DNA from 2 places in the Pseudoalteromonas sp. G5_S1_54_S4 genome. Region 2 is predicted to be linked to the other one. Evidence: predicted binding sites of a transcription regulator. Region 2 holds the regulator's gene; the other holds the start of a gene.
The links. The regulator sigma-54, encoded in region 2, starts transcription at its own class of promoters, with help from an activator protein. The targets are predictions, from matches to a motif close to GTTGGCACGNNNNTNGNNT.
Positions count from the first base shown of each region.

Region 1: glnA (glutamate--ammonia ligase) is a predicted target of sigma-54. The motif match lies at 3,833-3,851, and genes of this name have one in related genera.

Region 1 is NZ_JBQKUL010000014.1:19,040-27,078, reverse strand. It holds gene ntrC (nitrogen regulation protein NR(I)) at 1-568, opposite strand, end outside; gene glnL (nitrogen regulation protein NR(II)) at 584-1,654, opposite strand; gene ACTRWE_RS07535 (DUF4124 domain-containing protein) at 1,735-2,256, opposite strand; gene glnA (glutamate--ammonia ligase) at 2,371-3,777, opposite strand; gene typA (translational GTPase TypA) at 4,286-6,109, shown strand; gene ACTRWE_RS07520 (CBM9 family sugar-binding protein) at 6,499-7,227, opposite strand; gene ACTRWE_RS07515 (BLUF domain-containing protein) at 7,307-7,732, opposite strand; gene ACTRWE_RS07510 (MBL fold metallo-hydrolase) at 7,821-8,039, opposite strand, start outside.
Region 2 is NZ_JBQKUL010000048.1:11,308-19,346, forward strand. It holds gene mgtE (magnesium transporter) at 1-1,135, opposite strand, end outside; gene ACTRWE_RS15725 (HPr family phosphocarrier protein) at 1,275-1,547, opposite strand; gene rapZ (RNase adapter RapZ) at 1,567-2,409, opposite strand; gene ptsN (PTS IIA-like nitrogen regulatory protein PtsN) at 2,429-2,881, opposite strand; gene hpf (ribosome hibernation promoting factor) at 2,886-3,173, opposite strand; gene ACTRWE_RS15745 (RNA polymerase factor sigma-54) at 3,200-4,699, opposite strand; gene lptB (LPS export ABC transporter ATP-binding protein) at 5,034-5,759, opposite strand; gene lptA (lipopolysaccharide transport periplasmic protein LptA) at 5,756-6,295, opposite strand; gene lptC (LPS export ABC transporter periplasmic protein LptC) at 6,285-6,839, opposite strand; gene kdsC (3-deoxy-manno-octulosonate-8-phosphatase KdsC) at 6,836-7,387, opposite strand; gene ACTRWE_RS15770 (KpsF/GutQ family sugar-phosphate isomerase) at 7,388-8,039, opposite strand, start outside.

The DNA.
Region 1 (8,039 bases), on a different contig from region 2:
TAAATTGGTTTTCTTTACGCGGGCTGTGATTGTGCAAGGCGCTGGCAACCAACTCTTTACCGGTACCTGATTCACCATTGATGAGTACGCTCATACTGGATGCTGAGAGTTTGCCTATAGCACGAAACACTTCCTGCATAGCAGGGGCTTCGCCAATAATATGAGCGCTTTTGGGTGGCGCGCTTTTTCGTTTGGTTTTTTTGGTCGAATTAGCACGATAGGCGCTTTCCACTAGCGCAACGGCTTCATTTAAATCAAACGGTTTAGCTAAGTACTCAAACGCACCTTTTTGAAAAGCATTAACCGCTGAGTCTAAATCAGAGTGTGCGGTCATAATAATAACGGGTAGGCCAGGGGTTTGCTCAGCTATCAGCTCAAGTAACGCCATCCCGTCCATCCCCGGCATTCTTACATCTGAAATTAACACACTGGGTTGACTAAATTTTAGTGCATTAAGAACGTTTTGCGCATCTGCAAAGCTTTCTACTTCAAACCCTGCGCGAGTCAGTGCTTTTTCTAGTACAAAGCGAATTGAGGCATCATCATCTACAAGCCAAGCTGTTTTCATGCAAACTCCAAAGTATTAATCTGTAAATGGCAGATAAATATTAAATTCAGTATGTCCTGGCCAACTATCGCATTCGATATAGCCATCATGTTGATCAATCAAGGTTTGCGCTATAGATAATCCAAGTCCCGAGCCACCTTCTTTATTAGTGGTCATAGGGTAAAATAAGGTGTCGCGTAAATTAGCATCAATACCTGGGCCGTTATCCATTACTTGAATAAGCAATGCCTTTTTAGGGGCTTTTCCCGGACGACGATGCTGATAATTAATCCGTGTTTTTATTTTTATTTCGCCACCATCCACCAATGCCTGTTGCGCATTACGCACAATATTAAGCACCACTTGTTGAACCTTGCTCTGATCAATATAGACATCAGGAATACTCGGGTCGTAGTCTTTAACTAACCGAATATCGCGGTTGTTATCTAACGTACTGAGTTTAACAACCGACTCTAATGTTTGATGTATATTGCCATACGATTTTTGCGGTAGTTGGTTAGGCCCAAGGAGTCTATCAACTAATTCACGCAACCGATCGGCTTGTTCAATTATCAGTTCTGCACATTGATCTCTTTCTTGTTGATCACCCTCATACTGCAATAATTGCGCCGCCCCGCGAATTCCACCCAGCGGGTTTTTAATTTCATGGGCTAAACCGCGAATTAAGTTACGTGCAGCTTGGTATTGATGCATTTGATTTGAGACTTGGTCATGTTTTATTTCGTCATCGGTTTGTCGACATTCAAATAAAATATAATAGGTGTCGTTATGTTTTATTCGCCGAGTACTCACCGCTAATTTTGCATGGCGAGAATCGATAAACACCACGTCAGCCCTGTGCTGGTGGCAGTCTACACCATCAACTAACGAGTACTGTGCAATGCGTTTTAAGTCGATAGAATGGTAGTTAAATAAATCGTCGAATGCTTGTCCTAGCAAACGTTTTTCGCCTAAGCCAAGTAATTCACTGGCACTGGTGTTAGCGTAAATAAGCTGAAAGCTTTCATCAAGTAACATCAGGGCAGTGGTTTGGTTTTGCCAAATTATATTCAGTAGCTCTGGGCTAAAATGTGTTTTATTAATCATCATTGCACCATTTTAGTGCGCCTGGGAAGGTAGGCAAGGTTTTTAGAAAATATACGCTAAACACGCGTACTTAATTGTAATTATCGACCTATGTTAAGGCCTTTACGGTGCATAAAAAATACACTGTCAGGACTGGTTGCAATTACCTGATTTTGTTTATTATAAAGTTTAACTTGCAGTGTGTGTTGGCCTCGCTCCACATCTCTTAACGCCAGTGTAGTGGTGTCACTAGGTTCACCAATGGCAACGCCATTTAAAAATAAACCAATGGTAAATCCAGCTTCAAATCGAGGAGCAACACGGGTAGAGACATACACAGAGCCGGTGTTTTCCCTGATAGTTTGGTTTGGTTCAGGCGATGAAATACTAATACTAAACTTTACTGCTGTTTTAGTAGGAGCAGTATCAAGAATATCGGTGTTTGTAGCGGGCATGCTGAGATGTTGGCTCGTGAGTTTAACCTCTTTAGCGCCAGGCTGAGGAGTATCTGAAAAAACCAGCACCCCATTTTTGTCTTTCCATGCGTAAATTTTTTTATCGCTCGCATGGCTATTAAGGCTTAACATTAAAGCTATTAATAGCAACAAAATCTTACCTACCATCCAGCTATCCTGCATTGTTTAAACTAACTTCACTTTAGTGTAGAACCGTTAAATTTACCATAAAAAAAGCCCGCAAAGCGGGCTTAAAACACACATTATTTATCGGTTAATAAATTAACAGCTGTAGTACATTTCAAACTCAACTGGGTGAGTTGTCACGTTAAGTTTTTCAACTTCTTTTGACTTAAGTGCGATGTAAGCATCGATTAAGTCATTGGTGAATACACCACCTTGGTTTAAGAATTCACGGTCTGAATCAAGCGCAGCTAATGCTTCATCTAATGAAGAAGCAACTGTTGGAATTTCTGCCGCTTCTTCAGCTGGTAAGTCGTATAAGTCCTTGTCCATAGCATCGCCAGGGTGGATCTTGTTTTTAATTCCGTCAAGGCCAGCCATAAGCATTGCAGAGAAAGCAAGGTATGGGTTAGCTGTTGGATCTGGGAAGCGTACTTCGATACGACGACCTTTTGCAGATGGAACCACTGGAATACGGATTGATGCCGAACGGTTACGAGCCGAGTATGCAAGCATTACCGGTGCTTCAAAACCAGGTACTAAACGTTTGTACGAGTTAGTTGACGCGTTAGCAAAAGCGTTGATCGCTTTAGCATGTTTGATAATACCGCCAATGTAGTAAAGTGCATCTTCAGAAAGTCCGCCGTATTTATCACCTGCGAATAAGTTTACGCCATCTTTTGCTAAAGACTGGTGACAGTGCATACCAGAACCGTTATCACCAACAACCGGCTTAGGCATAAACGTTGCCGTTTTACCGTAAAGGTGAGCCATGTTGTGGATAACATATTTCATTTCTTGGATTTCATCGGCTTTTAACACCATAGTGTTAAAGCGCGTTGCAATTTCGTTTTGACCGGCAGTCGCCACTTCGTGGTGATGCGCTTCAACAACTTGACCCATTTCTTCTAAAACTAGGCACGTTGCAGAACGCCAATCTTGGAAATCATCAACAGGTGCAACTGGGAAGTAACCGCCTTTAACACCTGGGCGATGGCCTGTGTTGCCATCTGCATATTCTTTATCTGAGTTCCAAGCTGCTTGCTTAGAATCAATTTTGTACATTGAACCAGACATGTCAGATTTGTATTTAACGTCGTCAAATACGAAAAACTCTGGTTCTGGGCCAAATAAAACAGTGTCAGCAATACCCGTAGAGCGCATGTACTCTTCAGCGCGCTTAGCAACTGAGCGAGGGTCGCGTTCGTAACCTTGTAATGTAGAAGGTTCAACCACGTCACAACGAACGATTAGGGTTGTTTCTTCTGTGAAAGGGTCAAGTTTAATTGAATCTGCATCTGGTAGTAACACCATGTCTGATTCGTTGATGCCTTTCCAGCCAGCAATTGAAGAACCGTCAAACATCTTTCCATCTTCAAAAAAGTCTTCATCAACTTGATGATGAGGAATAGAAACATGTTGCTCTTTACCTTTTGTGTCAGTAAAGCGTAAATCAATGAACTTAACGTCATTTTCTTTAATAAAATCTAAAACCGATTGTGACATGTGTCCTCCAACTATTGGGTTTTATTATTGCTGCTTAGATACGTTGAATATATACAAGCTGATTTTGTGCCACTATTATAATTATTTGTTTTTTATGTAAAAAAATATAAATAAAATAAAGGTGATATAGATTAAGCACCATCTTAGTGCGTAATTTTTCCAAAATGGTGCAATATTTACAAAGCAATAATTGCTTGTAAATTAATCACCTTAGACTAGCACAAAGAAAATGCAAAATACGCAGTAAAGTCGCTTTAAATTAACCCAAAACCATCTTTTTATATAAATATCTAAAAATTAATTATCATAATTAATTATTTTAAAACAATGGGTTAATTATTTTATTGAGAAAGTTTGAAATTTTATTTTGGATAAACTTTCATCCATTCCATTTATAGGGGATAATATGCGCCCTTTTAAATCCTATGCTGGGACATCTCGTGAAAGCGCAGGTGAGAACGTATAGCCCCTGCAGGATCAATGAGATTCAATTTCTCTGAGTGAATATATGAGCATCGAAAAGTTAAGAAATATAGCAATTATCGCCCACGTTGACCACGGTAAAACAACACTGGTTGATAAACTACTTGAGCAATCAGGTACATTAGAAACACGCGGCGGTAATGAAGAGCGCGTGATGGATTCAAACGACATTGAAAAAGAACGTGGTATTACCATTTTAGCGAAAAACACCGCTATCTCATGGAATGATTACCATATCAATATCGTAGATACTCCTGGACACGCCGACTTCGGTGGTGAAGTTGAACGCGTACTTTCGATGGCTGACTCAGTATTACTACTTGTTGATGCTCAGGAAGGTCCAATGCCACAAACGCGTTTCGTAACGCAAAAGGCATTCGCGCAAGGCTTAAAGCCAATCGTTGTTATCAATAAAATTGATAAGCCAGGTGCTCGCCCTGATTGGGTTATGGATCAAATCTTTGATTTATTCGACAACCTAGGCGCAACTGATGAACAGTTAGACTTTAAAGTAATCTACGCATCAGCAATCAATGGTTGGGCTACATTAGATTTAGACGAAGCATCTGATAACATGGAACCTATGTTCAAGATGATCGTTGACGAAGTATCACCACCGGATGCAGATCCTGAAGGTGACTTCCAAATGCAGATCTCACAGCTTGATTACAACTCTTATAAAGGTGTAATTGGCATTGGTCGTATCAAACGCGGTTCAGTTGTACCTAACCAACAAGTTACGGTTATTAGCGCTGACGGGTCTAAACGTAACGGTAAAATTGGTTCAGTACAAAGCTACTTAGGTCTTGAGCGTATTGACACTGACAAAGCTTACGCTGGTAACATCGTAACGGTAACGGGTCTTGGCGAGCTTAAGATTTCAGATACGCTTTGTTGTCCTAACAACGTTGAAGCATTACCTCCACTAAGTGTTGATGAGCCAACAGTAACGATGACGTTCTCTGTAAATAACTCACCTTTCTGTGGTAAAGAAGGTAAGTTTGTAACATCACGTAATATCCGTGAGCGTTTAGACAAAGAGCTAGTACACAACGTTGCACTTCGCGTTGCAGACACTGATAACCCAGATAGCTTCCGTGTATCGGGTCGTGGTGAATTACACTTAGGTATCTTAATCGAGAACATGCGTCGTGAAGGTTACGAGTTAGCTGTATCTCGTCCAGAAGTTATCTTACGTACTGTTGATGGTGTGTTAGAAGAACCGTATGAAACACTAACAATTGACTGTCAAGAAGAGCACCAGGGTTCTATCATGGAACAAATTGGTCTTCGTAAGGGTGAGCTTACTGATATGGCCCCAGATGGTAAAGGCCGTATGCGTTTGGACTTTATGATCCCAAGCCGTGGTTTAATCGGTTTCCAAACTGAGTTCATGACGTTAACATCGGGTTCTGGTTTACTTTACCATACGTTCGATCACTACGGTCCGCACAAAGGTGGCGAGCTAGGTGTTCGTAAGAACGGTGTAATGATTGCAAATGCAACAGGTAAAGCACTAACTAACGCATTATTTAACTTACAAGAGCGCGGCCGTTTATTCATCGGTCACGGTGTTGAAGTATACGAAGGTATGGTTATCGGTATTCATAGCCGTGATAACGACCTTACAGTTAATGCGCTTAAAGGTAAGCAACTTACTAACGTTCGTGCATCTGGTACCGATGAAGCACAAACACTAACACCAGCTCTTAACTATTCACTTGAGCAAGCGCTTGAGTTTATTGCTGATGATGAGTTAGTAGAAGTTACACCTGAGAACATTCGTATTCGTAAACGTCATTTAACTGAAAATGAGCGTAAACGTGCGGGGCGTGCGCCTAAGTCATAATCTATTAATTTAGAATCATGATTTTAAAAGCCGCTGTATTGCAAAATACAGCGGCTTTTTTGTGGGTGAAAACAAGCGCTATTAGCTATAAGTCGTCAGCTGTCAGATTAGAACAGTGTCATTGAATCGCTTGGTATTAATATGGCTATTAGGTGAAAGCCGCTAGACTTTATAAACCATGCAACATATTGTTTTTCCTCTAAAAGCGCTGCGCCTCTTATCCTCTTTGTGAATAATTCACTTAAAAATGTTTGCACAAAGAGAAGGGAATGAAAAGTAAAAGAGGAAGGGCTTAAAGCAGACGATAATGAAAAGCAGCTGTTTTTGTTGGTAGGGTATGTTTTCGTTGGGTTTCGCTTCGCTCAACCCAAGCTACACGCTAACTTACATCACTTTTTTGGTAGTAGAGTGATTTTGCCAAATACACTGGCGTCGATAAATCCACGGTTTCTGTCACCGTTCACTGGCTGTACTTCGTGTGAGCCCATAAAGTGTTCACGTACTTCGCTACCATCGTTATCGCAGTAGGCGAGCATAAAACCAATGACGTGTTTTTCAGTTAATTTAAGCGGTGTATTTTTTGCGCCTTGTTGATAATCATTCGGGTAGAGTTTTATCGCCACTTCCCATGTGATGTTATAGGGCGCAGTGGTATTACGCTTCCAGTTACTAACTAAATGGTCGGTATATAAATGCGCTTTTTTATCAGGACCATAATCGGCTGCTTGGTTATCAAGGCCAATGTGATAAGCAAACGCGGTATGATTAAACTGATGATTCCCACCCGATGCGTCACTATCTATAAACACTTCTAAGGCATCATCATCCCAGTATTTATCAGTTGGATCTGGGTGAGTATCAATCAGCACATCGTCACTAATATCTGCTTGTAAATACAAGTAGTTTTCATCCCACAGAAGGCGGTAGCGGCCTTTAAAATCGGCCTCTGATGAGGGAAGTGCGCCATCCATTAGGTGCGGCATAGGATGCCATGTGGCGCTATCCCATGTACTTTCAGAGACACCATCAATAATAATAGCTGTTGATGTATGACTAACTTCAATAGCCATAAGTGGTTGGGTGAAAAGTAAACTAAAAGCGAGTAGTGTTTTTTTCATTAATAAGCTCATCAATTAAAGATGATTTAGCTTGGCTTAAATAGCAATTAAAAACAATCTCATAGTTGTATTTATTATATTAACTTATTGCCCCAGTTATGCTTGTTTTTAATGCCAACATTAATAAATGCGCGCTTTCACCCGACATTTTAAAAGGGTTAAAGTCAATGTTACCCGAGTATTTTAGATTAAGTAATTCGGTTGGCTGTGATTGCGGCACATAGCCCATTGACCATGTTTCAAACTCTCTTTCGGGAATTTGGGTATAGTTGAGCATAATTACATTGTGGTGGCGTTTGTCATTTAATATTTGTTGATAGGTATTATTAACAGCGGTTCTGGAGCCTTCAAGGCATTGTAAAAAGTACTCATTACTAAAACATAACATGCCGGTGACATTTGTTTTTACATTGTAGGTTCGCGCACTTTGTAAGATACTTTCTATATCTTCTGGCCCAAAACCACTACTTATTTTACTGGCGTAAATGAGTCGCACAAGAAACATAAAACCCCCTGACTGTTTAGTTAATTAAAGATAGTTCAGTGAGGGGGTTATTACTAATTATGTAAACGCATTTTGCGTAAATGACTAATTAAAGCTGGATGCTTTCACCTTCATTTAAAATATACAGAGGGATCTTCGAATCCATTTTTTTATGCATATGCAATAAGCGCAGTAGTGCAGAGTGGCTGCTGTGATCGCCCATCTTCCAACTTGAGTTACCATAGCCCCACGGTATCATTACTTTACAGTTAAGCGCTTGTGCTGCGGTTAATGCATCCTCAGGAGTGGTATGTACATAACGGTACCA
Region 2 (8,039 bases):
CGGCAATTAGGATAGACCAAACCATACCGTTAATCGCGCCGATAGCGAGTTCTTTTAATAATAAAAAACGTTGGTTAGTTTGGTTGATATGGCCCACCGCAATACCGCGAATAACCAAAGTTAAGGTTTGGCTGCCTGCAACCCCACCCATTGACGGGACAATACCATTGAGCACAGCAAGAATTGGTAATATAGCTAAGGTGTTTTCAAAAAAGCTCGCCACAATTGCAGCCAGCAATGCAGTTAGTAAGTTTACACCCAGCCAAATTGAGCGCTTTTTAGAGCTTTTCAACACAGGTGCAAAGGTATCTTCTTCATCATCTAAACCCGCTAAACCCAGTAAACTGTGCTCAGCGTCTTCACGAATAACATCAACGATATCATCAATGGTGATCCGCCCAAGCAAGTGTGCGTTGTCATCAACAACCGGTGCCGATATCCAGTTATGACGCTCAAACAATTGTGCAACTTCGCTCTCATCCATTGAAATAGGAATAGACTCACAGTCTTCATCCATTAACTCATGAACAATTTTTTCAGGGGGATTAGTTAATAAAGTACTCAGCGATAGGGCGCCTAAAAAGCAGTTATTTTCATCAACCACATATAAGTCATCTGTACCCTCAGGTAATTCGCCGCGTAAGCGAATATAACGCAGTACCACATCTAGAGTCACATCGGGGCGAATAGTAACGGTATCTATATTCATCAATGCGCCAGCAGAGCGCTCTTGATACGATAAAGCCTGCGTTGCACGTTCTCTATCTTGAATATCCATAGCGCTAACAACATCTTTATAAACGGTGTCAGGTAGGCTACGTAGTACTTCCCCTAAGTCATCATGGCCCATGTCTTCGGTTGCGGCAGCAATGTGCTCGGGTGCCATTTGCGCAATAATGCCCAAACGTACATCTTCAGACAGCTCTTCAAGCACATCACCTTGTACATCAGGATCAACAAGCTGCCAGAGCATACGGCGAATTTTATGCGGGGATGATTCTAAAAGAAGTGCGGTATCACAAGGCGCCGTTTTTGCCAGCATGCGTCTAACTTGAACAAATTGACCACTATTTAGTGACTTAGTCACCTGTTTTAGTTGTTGTAGTGGAATATCTTGTTCTAAAGCTTCAGGCATTGGCGTCCTTAATTAAATTGTATTACATGCTGGAAGGGTATAAATGCTATTCAATTTTAGTTTATCTTACTTTATGTGAGCAAACTAACTCAACCACTATTAACATAAGCTTAGGATGATGAGTTAATAATGAACTTTTTTATTCTTGCTCATTAAATCGTTGGTCGATGAGTTCACCTATTGCGCTAAGTGCAGGCTCAGCGTCGGGGCCTTCGCATACCACCTTAACTTCTTTGCCTTGGCTGCTTTCGAGTAACATAAGTGCCAGCACGCTATCGCCAGCGGCTTGTTTGTCATCCTGAAATAAAGTGATTGTGGCATCAAATTGCACAGAAAGCTGAGCTAATACTGTCGCCGCTCTAGCGTGTAATCCTAATTTGTTTTTTATTAAAAATGTATTTTCTAACCGCATTGCATGTTCTCACTCGGTATTATTCTTGTTCTCGGTGGCGAATTTTTACATTAGGATGGCTCATTGCAAAGCTTTCACCAATGGTTTGCGCTAAATAAACAGAGCGGTGTTGCCCACCGGTACAGCCAATTGCAATGGTTAAGTAGCTGCGGTTATTTCGTTCTAAATGCGGCAGCCATGTTTGCACAAATGTTTGAATTTGCCATGTAAATTTTTGCACTATGCTGTGACTTGCTAGGTAGTCTTTTACTGGTTGATCCAGCCCAGTAAGTGGCTTAAGTTCAGGCTCCCAATGCGGGTTTGGTAAAAAGCGGGCATCGAATACGTAATCTGCTTCTTTAGGGATGCCATGTTTAAAACCAAATGACTCAAAGGTAATGATCAGTTGTTTATCTTTTTTACCGAGTATTTTTTCACGAATAGACTCAGCAAGCTGATGCACACTTAAATCTGTGGTATCAATCATATAATCAGCACGATTAATCAATACATCAAGCAGTTGTTTTTCTTTTTTTATGGCTAAATCAAGCGGCAAAGAATCAATAGATAAAGGGTGAAGACGACGCGTTTCTGAAAAGCGTTTTATTAATGTTTGATCGTCACTGTCTAAATAAAATACCGTTGGTTTAGTAAAACCAGGTAAATATTCGAGTATTTCATTAAACTGCTGTTGCTCTTTAGGTAAGTTACGCACATCAACACTCACGGCAATTTTATTATAACTGTCGGAAACGCTGCGCACTAATGATGGTAATAAATTAAGAGGAATATTGTCTACACAATAATAGCCTAAGTCTTCCACAACGCGTAACGCCACAGATTTACCTGACCCTGAGCGACCGCTTATAATTATTAATTCCATTTATCACCTTTCTTTATTACTACGGTTGACTGACGATAACCTGATACAGTTCGCTATCCGATTTGGCGGCGCGTAACTGTTTACAAAATTCTTTATCATTGAGCTTATCAGCAATCGTGGCTAGCGTCTTCAAATGCTGCTGATTATCGCCATCGGGAACAATTAACGCGACAAAAATGTCAACCGGTCGGTTATCAATCGCATCAAAATTAATAGCTGTTTCGCTCACTAAAATCAAAGCAAGGGGCTCTTGAGCACCACTCATGCGACCATGTGGAATAGCAATGCCTCGGCCAATGCCTGTACTTCCAAGCTTTTCTCTTGCAGTTAATGCATTAAGAATATCTTGTTGTGTTAAATAGGGCAGCTTATTGTGAGCCAATTCACTGATAAATTCTAAAATTCTTTTTTTACTATTAAAAAGGACCGCAGCTTTACTGCAGTCCTGACAGATAAGTGAGCTTAGTTTCATAGTGTTAGTGTCGAGCAAGTTTCTCTTTGTGTTTAATTACTTGACGATCTAGCTTGTCAATGAGCGAGTCTATAGCGGCATACATATCTTGATGCTCAGTAGAGGCAAAAATCTCAGCGCCACTAACATGAACGGTTGCTTCAGCTTTTTGGTTTAGTTTTTCTACATCGAGAATAACGTGCACATTCGTTATGTGATCAGTGTGCCTCTGTAACTTCGAAAATTTACTATTTACGTAGTCTCTAAGCGAGTCGGTAATATCTACATGGCGACCAGTTAAATTCAGTTGCATAAACATTTTCCTCTTTGTTGTACGCCTTAAATCAAACTTTTACGTTGATTAGACGGGGGAATAGCTAGAGATTCGCGATATTTTGCAATGGTTCTCCTCGCTACTTTAATTCCTTGCTCTGCCAATATATCTGCAATTTTACTATCACTCAATGGTTTAGCTGAGTTTTCTGCAGCGATTAATTTTTTAATTAATGCACGTATTGCTGTTGATGAACATTCGCCACCATTTTCAGTACTTACATGGCTTGAAAAGAAATATTTAAGCTCAAAAATGCCACGTGGTGTATGCATGTATTTTTGCGTAGTAACACGCGATATAGTCGACTCGTGCATTTCCACCATTTCAGCCACATCGTTAAGCACCATAGGCTTCATAGCCTCAGGACCGTGTTCAAAAAAGGCCTGTTGCTGTTGCACAATACAGTTGGTTACTTTAAGTAGCGTGTCATTTCTACTTTCTAAGCTTTTTATAAACCATTTAGCCTCTTGTAAGTGCGAGCGAATAAACTGGCTATCACCACTTGATTTAACCGTACGCGACATAGCTGCATATTGGCTATTTACTCTGATCTTAGGCATGCTATCTGGGTTTAATTCAACTACCCAACGACCTTTAACTTTTTTAACCGACACATCAGGAATAACGTATTCAGACTCTTCTCTAACAATAGTGTCTGCCGGTTTTGGGCTGAGCGTATGAATCAACGTCATGATTTCTTTAAGCTCATCTTCTTTAAGCTTTGTTTTTTTCATCAACGTGCGATAGTCACGTGCAGCAAGTAAATCAATATGATCGGTTAAGATCATTTTTGTTTCGTTTAAAAAAGGTGTGTCTTTATCAAATTGATTTAGCTGAATACACAAGCACTCTTGTAAACTACGCGCGGCTATTCCCACTGGATCAAATAGTTGAATACGCTTTAGTACCGCTTCTATTTCGTCAAGTTCAACTTCATCTTCGCCGTCGTTTTCTTGGTTAAAGCTTTCTAATATTTCTTCACAGCTAAGGGTTAGAATCCCTGAGTCGTCCACAGCTTCTACAATTGCAATAGCTATCGCTTCATCGGTAGGACTAAACGGCGTCAGTTGAAGCTGCCACATTAAATACTCATGCAGCGTTTCAGTCGAAGAGCCTTGATAAATAGATTCATCTTCTGGCATTGGGCCCGATGAAGAGGCAGGCGCAGCGCTCATATATTCATCCCAAGTAACATCCATAGCCATATCATCGCTAATGGTGTCTTTGGTCATTGCTTCGCCGCTATCTTGCTCATACTCGCTAGGTTTATCGTCAGCTGAGGCACTTAGCGTTAAGTCATCGTTATCGGCTTTTTGTTCGTTTTTACCTGCAGTGTCTTCGCTGTAATCGTGTTCTTCAACTTCAAGCAAGGGGTTGCTATCGAGCGCTTCTTGAATTTCTTGCTGGAGATCCAATGTACTGAGTTGCAATAAGCGAATTGCTTGTTGCAACTGTGGAGTCATTGTAAGTTGCTGGCCCATGCGCAGCTGTAATGATTGCCTCATGTATCTCTAACAATCCTTTTAAATTACGGTCTGTTGACCTTTACGGATTAAAATTTGTTCAAACTAGGGGCGGTTTAATTGCGGCGCGAGGTTTGTAACCTAGTGGGCTAAGTCAAAACCGAGCAACAAAGAGTAAATCGTCCCTAGGCAGAACCCGAAGGGCTGCGCCTGTTTGGCATTGATGCTGCGTTATCGCCTATTTATGGGGAATACCACACCACATAGGCTCTGCCTTGCCTAAATACCAAACAGACTGCTGCAAATTCAACCTTGAAAGGTCAACAGACCTAAGTATGATTAATCTTAGCAGATGCTTAGTGGAATAACACACATATTAGAGCTTGAACTGCTCGCCCAAATAAACATCGCGTACTGTTTTATCGTTTAATACGTATTCAGGAGTGCCTGATGCAATTAACTCCCCATGAGAAACTATGTAGGCTTTTTCACAAACATCAAGTGTTTCGCGCACGTTATGGTCTGTAATAAGTACGCCAATGCCACGGTTTTTAAGATGCTCTATAATCTTTTTAATATCTAATACTGAGATAGGATCAACCCCCGCAAAGGGTTCGTCTAAAAGGATAAATTTAGGGTTTGCTGCTAACGCGCGAGCAATTTCTACGCGGCGACGTTCACCACCTGATAAAGCCATACCTTGACTATCGCGGATATGCTGAATGCTAAATTCATCAAGTAAATTATTTAAGGTATCTTCGCGTTGTTGTTTATTTAATTCTTTACGTGTTTCTAAGATAGCCATTAAGTTTTGATAAACAGTCAGCTTTCTAAAAATAGACGACTCTTGCGGTAAATAACCAATCCCTAAACGCGCTCGGCTGTGCATCGGTAATAAAGTAATATCTTTATCATCAATTGATATTTTGCCTTTATCGCTAGGCACAAGGCCTACAATCATATAAAAAGTGGTGGTTTTACCTGCACCATTAGGGCCAAGTAACCCCACAATACTGCCAGCTTCAACCTCTAGGCCAACGTTTTTTACAACTTCACGACCTTTGTAGCTTTTAGCTAATAGCTCTGCTTTTAATGTGCTCATGGTTGGCCTTTATCATCTTCTTTTTTATTTTCAACAGGGACTAAAATAGTGTGTACACGGTCTGTTGAGTTTTCGTCTTTTTCTGCGCTAATTAACTGCTGCTCGATATCGTAAGTGATACTTTTAGCTGTTATTTTTTGACCTGCTTGAGCAATGCTTGCATCGCCGATTAAGGTTAAAAAACGCAGCGACACATCGTAACGCACTTCATTAGCACTGGCACTCATTATGGTGCCATCAGCTTGTGTTTCTTCAAAATATGCAGGGCTGCCTGTGGCAATTAATAACTGTTTGTTATCGCCTAGGTCATCGCGTTTATGCACTTCTAAACGGTCAGCTGTGATACGGCGATTACCATGAATAATTTCAACATTTTTCTCAAAAATGCCTACGTTTTCTTTTAATTGACCTTCTTGCTTATCTGCACTAATTGAAATTTGATTAGCAGCGGGGGCTTCAGCAGGTTTAGCACCATTACTGTTAAAAGCAATTAATAGTGAGGGAACAATTAAAATTTTAAATAGGTTATTGGTCATAATATAGGGTTCGCGTATGGTTAATAAGTTTAATCACCTCGGTTTTTAAATCGGCCTCAAGGCCTTTACCTGTGATTTTTAAATTAGGTCCTGTAATAACGACAGGCTGCTGTGATTGCATGGTTAATAGTTTTATATCAACATTGATGGTCTGGGCGGTGATCGTATCGATCATGGCGTTATCTACTAAGTTTTGAGCGGTTACATTACCTTCTAACACCAGTTGACGGTCGTCGTAGAGGGTGGCTTCATCGGCGTTAATACGCCATGTTTGCTGATCATTGTATAAAGTGAATATAGGCTTTTCAAAAAAGGTAAAACCGAGTTGTTGATACAACTCCATTTTTACCGCAGTTATCTTATGGCTCACTTTACCTTGTTCATTATAAGCCGTTTGTTTTAGCTCAATAGCGGTATAATCAGGCTTAGCAATAACTTGTGTTTCTTCGCTTGCAGTAATATCAACCTTAGTAAAATAAGGATACCAAAGCCAAACCATACAGCTTATGAATAAAACGCTCAGTATAATGCGCGCTACATTCATGAACTCGTTCCTTGGCTGGTTAGTGGCTTGTTATTTTCGAGCATAAGTAAGTCTGTCAGCTCTCTTACCGCACCAAAACCGCCTGGCAGTTGAGTTACATAATGTGATAAACGTTTAATAAGTGGATGAGCATCGTTTACGGCAACCGCAAAACCGACTTGCTCCATTACTGGCATGTCTGGGCCATCATCACCTATATAAGCAATTTGCTCATCGCTAAGCGCTAACTTTTGTTTTAATTCTTGATAGGCTATGAGCTTGTCTTCTTGGCCTTGGTATATATGTTGTACGGTTAAACTGCTCATGCGTTGCTGCACTATATGAGAATGGCGCCCAGTGATCACGGCTACTTCAAAACCGCTGTTAATCAGGGCTTTGATACCAAATCCGTCTTTGGTGTTAAATGCTTTGAGTTCTTCACCTTGGTTTCCAAGGTAAATACGGCCATCAGAAAATACACCATCAATATCACAAATTAATAGCTTTACTTTTTTTGCGCGCGCCTTTGCATCATCACTTAGCGGTTGATAGAGATCTTCAAATTGCATTTATAGCACTCCCGCTTTAAGTAAGTCTTGCATATTTAGTGCGCCAATCGGTTGATTATGCTCATTAATTACAATTAAACCATTAATACGTTTTTGTTCCATAATATTTAACGCTTCAGCCGCGAGCATCTCTTGCGTGGCTGTAGTACACGACTTGGTCATCACAACATTAATTTCAGTGCTATGAATGTCAATACGTTGCTCTAAAATACGGCGTAAATCGCCATCGGTAAACAGGCCTGATAATTGCTGGTCACTATCAACAATAGCGGTCATGCCGAGTCCTTTGGCCGACATTTCAATTAAGGCATCTTTAATCGTTTGCGTCTCGTTAATGATAGGCGTATCAGCACCACTGTGCATAACATCTTTAAGAGTTAAGAGTAATCGCTTGCCTAAGCTACCACCAGGGTGCGATAGTGCAAAATCATCAGCAGTAAAGCCGCGTGCTTCTAATAATGCCACCGCCATGGCATCACCCATAGCGAGTGTGGCAGTGGTACTTGCAGTAGGTGCTAAGCCCAATGAGCAGGCTTCTTGTTCAACTTTAATACACACATGCACATTTGCCAATGTTGCCATGGTTGAGCCTTGGTTGCCTGTCATGGCAATCATTTTGGCACCAATGCGCTTTAATACCGGAATAATATTA